DNA from 2 places in the Paenibacillus phoenicis genome. Region 2 is predicted to be linked to the other one. Evidence: riboswitches for the same ligand, from Rfam matches in the RefSeq annotation. Region 2 holds a riboswitch; the other holds the start of a gene.
The links. Region 2 has a riboswitch for cyclic di-AMP ahead of U9M73_RS18405 (C40 family peptidase). Riboswitches for the same ligand answer to the same signal wherever they lie in the genome.
Positions count from the first base shown of each region.

Region 1: linked by a shared signal. The riboswitch ahead of U9M73_RS12005 (C40 family peptidase) and the one ahead of U9M73_RS18405 (C40 family peptidase) in region 2 are both predicted to bind cyclic di-AMP.

Region 1 covers NZ_JAYERP010000001.1:2,552,815-2,555,207, reverse strand. The annotation lists gene U9M73_RS12010 (copper-translocating P-type ATPase) at 1-347, opposite strand, end outside; cyclic di-AMP (ydaO/yuaA leader) riboswitch at 754-887, shown strand; gene U9M73_RS12005 (C40 family peptidase) at 892-1,362, shown strand; gene U9M73_RS12000 (BlaI/MecI/CopY family transcriptional regulator) at 1,509-1,940, shown strand; gene U9M73_RS11995 (M56 family metallopeptidase) at 1,927-2,393, shown strand, end outside.
Region 2 covers NZ_JAYERP010000001.1:3,877,214-3,879,606, forward strand. The annotation lists cyclic di-AMP (ydaO/yuaA leader) riboswitch at 1-129, opposite strand, end outside; gene U9M73_RS18405 (C40 family peptidase) at 385-876, opposite strand; cyclic di-AMP (ydaO/yuaA leader) riboswitch at 881-1,017, opposite strand; gene U9M73_RS18410 (hypothetical protein) at 1,239-2,069, opposite strand; gene U9M73_RS18415 (M1 family metallopeptidase) at 2,104-2,393, opposite strand, start outside.

The sequences.
Region 1 (2,393 bases), 1.3 Mb from region 2:
GTATCCCCCGGAAATCGCCAGCTTACGCCCATGAACATTTGAATCATTGGGGAAATGATTAGGATCGGAATCGTGATAATTAAGGATATATAGAAACGTTTCTTAAAATCTTCAACCATATGCCCATGATGGCCGGAATGATCATGTCCGCCAGCGTGCATAACATGGTTTCCATGTTGGTGCTCATCATGCTGATGATGATCCTCGTGTCTTACATGCTGATGTTGCTCATGCTCATCATGTTGGTGATGTTGGTGTTCGTTGGGTTCGTGGTGCTGTTCTTTATGTTGATGTTCAGAAGAACGACGGGAATGATCGCTTTGATCATGTTTATGATTGTTATTCATGATCTTGCTCCTTCGCATAATTTGTTATTTTTAAGTATTTAATTTAACCTCTATGTGATATTTTAATCACCACCTTCCCTGTTCTTATTCCAACATGGACATATTGTAGAAGAGGCTATGGCATTCTTAATTTCATCTTATAAAGGACATATACACTATGTAAGAACGGTAACTAAATAATTAAAATCTTGTAACCCTACAAGCAGTAGTATAAATATGGTATATTGATAATGTCAATTTTCGATACGTTCTTATTTTTATAAAAATCATCTGTTTCGACATTTCTAATAGCTTCCGAAAGCCCTCAGTAAGTGATTAAACATTCATATTACATTTTTTGTACTTCTATAAAAATAAGGATTGACAAAATAACAGAAAATAGACTACATTATGTAGGGTTACAAAAAATTAATTTTTGCCGAATTTCTTAACAGAAAACGGGGGAACCAATTTTGGGTGAATTATTCTTTTCGTAAAAAGAATATAGGGAACCTTCTACCGAACCCTCAGCTAACTCCGTAGGCATCGAAGGGAGACTACATATTTGAGAAAATTGATCTTATCGACATTAGGTGCAGCACTTATTTTTTCAGCGAGCGCTACCAGTTCCTTTGCTAGTTCGGCCAAACTTGAAAATGAAGTAGATAAAGTGGTGGGGACTCCTTACTTGTATGGAGGTACAACAGTAGCCGGTTTTGATTGCTCGGGTTTTATTTTATATGTTTTTGATAAGTTCAATTTGGATTTGCCTCGTACGTCAAAAAGCCAGGCAAAAGAGGGAACTCCGGTGGATCAGGACAAACTTCGAACTGGAGATTTGGTATTTTTTAATACGGATGGGAAGGGTATTTCTCATGCAGGCATCTATATCGGCGACAATAAGTTTGCACACTCTTCAAGTAGTAAAGGTGTAAGAATAAGCAGTTTGTCAGAATCTTATTATAAAGAGCGGTATGTTACTGCAAGGCGTGTTGTGAGTGAGCAGAGTTATCTTAAAATGATTGGTCAAGAATAACTATAAAAAGGACAAGCTGTAAGAAATTATCGGCTTGTCCTTATGTTTTGCAAAAATAATCATCCAAGGAGGATGATTATTTTTGTAAATTGACCAATGAAAGTTTATTAACTACAATATGTAGTATAGGATGAAAGGGTGAAAGCATGTCTGTTAAACGGATGTATTTAAACGAGGAGGGGCTAAATCGCTTTTTTGGCTCACTAGAAGCTCAAATCATGGAGATTATTTGGGAACATAATAGAATAACAATTAAAGAAGTTCAGTCTCTTCTGGAGGATGATTTATCTTTCAATGCTGTGATGACGGTGATGAATCGCTTGATTGAAAAAGGGCATCTGAAGAAAACAACAATAGGGAAGGGGAGAGCCAGGCAGAGTTATTTTGAACCTGTACAAAGCAAGGAGGAATTTATTACCGAACAAACGAAAACTGTTACGGTAGGTTTAATTCACGACTACGGGGACTTGATGGTAAATCATATGGTCGACGCGATGCAGCAGGCCGATCCTCAGTTGATGAAGTTATTAGAATCACGTTTAAATGAATGGAAAAAAGACCGTCATGATAACCATTAAAAAGCATGACATCATTTTTTTCTTGATGATCGCTATTGGATTACTCCTATGGATTAATATGGCAATTTATATGTTGCATGAAATTTGGGGATATTCCATCCAATGGGGAATATTGGAGTATTGCCTTTCTGCTCTAGGAGAGAGCACAATGATACACCAGTTCATATTAATAGGATTGAATATCGTTATTATATACAGCCTTCTAACATTTTTTTACATCTTGTTCAAACAAGTAAATCTAAAAAAACAGTGGAATAAAGAGGTTCGATTCAAATCGGATATTTTGTTAACGGAAGCGATAAATAGAACATTTCAACAATTTAATGGAAAAATTATTGTTATTAAAGACCATTCACTATTCGCTTTAACTTATGGATTTGTTCGACCGAGAATTGTCATTTCTACCAAGATGCTGGCATGTTTCGATCAAGAAGAGATTACAGCGGTATTGCT
Region 2 (2,393 bases):
AGAGGTAAGTAACCTTGATTGAAATGGTAGTTATTAGTTTGGGAGCTGTTACCTTTATAGCGAAAATCAATTCACCCTATGGTGGGTCCCCCGCTTCCCGGGTGCGTGGGAATTCGGCAGTTTCATTGTAGATTGCACCCAAGATCTTGCACAGAAACAGTTACAACAATAATTACAAAGTTGTTACCATTTACGTTGTTCATTTTACCAAAGGCGTCCAGAGTTGACAAGTTTGTCGAAAAAAAACGCTTCTATTGGCCTGTTTTCGCGAGGCGATTCGTGGGTAATGGTTCCTAAGGGACTGGGGCTAGGGAGAAGGGAAGACAAGGAAAAAACCCGCAGAGACGTTGTTATCAACATCCCCACGGGCTTCGTAGCGAGTTCTTATTGAACATCATCGTGTTCAGCAATTTCACCGGTCACATCTTCATACTTGTCGTTGCTCATGATCCGTTTCGCTCCAACGTAACGCTCGACGTAATACTTCTCGCTTAATTTGCTGATGACTACACCTTTGGAGGAGGAGGCATGAGCAAATTTGCCGTCGCCGACGTAGATGCCGACATGAGAAACGCCTTTACCGGAAGTATTAAAGAAGACCAAATCGCCCTCGATCAATTCGCTCTTGTCAACCGCAGTTCCCATTTTGTATTGGGATGCGGATTGGTGAGGCAGCTTGATGCCGATCTTCGAGAAGACGTACATCGTAAATCCAGAACAGTCGAACCCGTCGGTTGTGGTTCCGCCCGCAACATAGCTGCTTCCGAGCGCGCCGCCGATGACGCTGTCCAGTTTGGAATCGGCGAAAACGCTGCCAGTTCCAATGGTGAAAAGCATGGCAAAACTTACTGCTGCTACCGTCAAACGCTTCTTCAAGAAGTTATGCTCCTTCCAATGCCTACGAGGTTAGCTTAAGGATTCGGTTGAAGGTTCCCTATGATCCCTCTAAAGCGAGATCAATTCACCCAAAGTGGTTCCCCCGTTTCCCTGGTGAAGGGAATTCGGCTTTGTTTTTCACACCTGACATTTCTTATTTGACATCCGGCACCAATCTCCTGCCAAAGATGACAAAAATAATTACAAAACTGTTACTGAAATTGCGTTGCTGTTATTGTAACAAAGTCAGGTATCTTTTGGCAATGCCTAATTCACAAGATTAAGAGGGGAAATAGGACTGAAGGCCTTCGCCAAACGGCGAAGGCCTTGTTGTTACGGGGTTTTTGAGGAGTTAAAAAATTTTAACTTTTTTGTGCCTTTGACTGCCAAAGATGAAATTGAGAGGCGATCTTCCAGACCTTAAACGTGCAGCGGAAGAGGGGATAAGCCTGCTGCAGGATCAGGGCCAGCATCCCCGTCCAAACCCAAGATGCGGTTCCGAACAGAAGGAAGAGGATCAGGCCAAAAGCCCCGAGAATCAACGAGATGGAGATGCCCTGCAAGAGGGTTCGGAAGCAAACCAGCAGGGAATTCCAAACCCCGGCCTTAAACAGGTAGCCGAACTGGACAAATAACAGGCACTGCCGGATGAACCAGCCGTAGATGAACCAGCCAAGAATCAGACCAAGCCCGGTGAGCCAGGTTGCCATCGGGATTTCCATCCCGGTGAGTCCCGGCCAGAGCGACAGCAGCCTCGGTACAATCCAGAAGGCGGGCAGCAAGGTAAGCACGAGCTCCATCGCGTAAAACAGAATCACCGGTTTGCCAAATTCCTTCATCCCTCGGAACAGGGGGAACCCCGGGCTGCGGTGATCGGCCGGTGTGAAGCCGTAGAAGATTCCGGCTTGGATCAACGGAGTCAAGATCATGCGCAGGACGACCATCCCTGCCAGCAGCCAGCAATACAGCCGAACCTCGGGATTGCTCCATAAATTCATTTGTCCCTCAAGCAAGAACAGTAGTTTCGACAGCGCAGTGGGCGGCGGGTCAGGATATCGTTGCAGCAGCGCCATTACCGCGGTATCGACCAACCGGTACAAGAACAATCCCCACAGCAGCTGGTACAGAAACAAGATGATGACCGAGGGAAATTGGCTTTTCAGGGCAGTCCACCCCAAACGAACGAAACTCATTTCTTTCCCTCCTTATAGAAGTATGGACCTAGGTTTACCACAGAAGTCCCCCAAGGATCGCTTCAAGCAGCTTGGTGACGCTCATATTGGAGCGGGACAGCGTGGTTTCAGGGACTTCCGCTTTCAGATAGTTGTTGATGTGAAGGTTCTCCACCGTTAAGGTGTAATCCGGATCGATCTGAACCCATGCCAGCGGTGCTTTATATTGCATCTTGATCTCGAGGCGAGTATCTTCCCCGTTCCATTGCTTGCGTACGGTGTGACCATCGGTGAAGGTAAACAGCAGCGGAACCTTCGGGTGGGTTGCCCCTTTGCGGGTAAAGA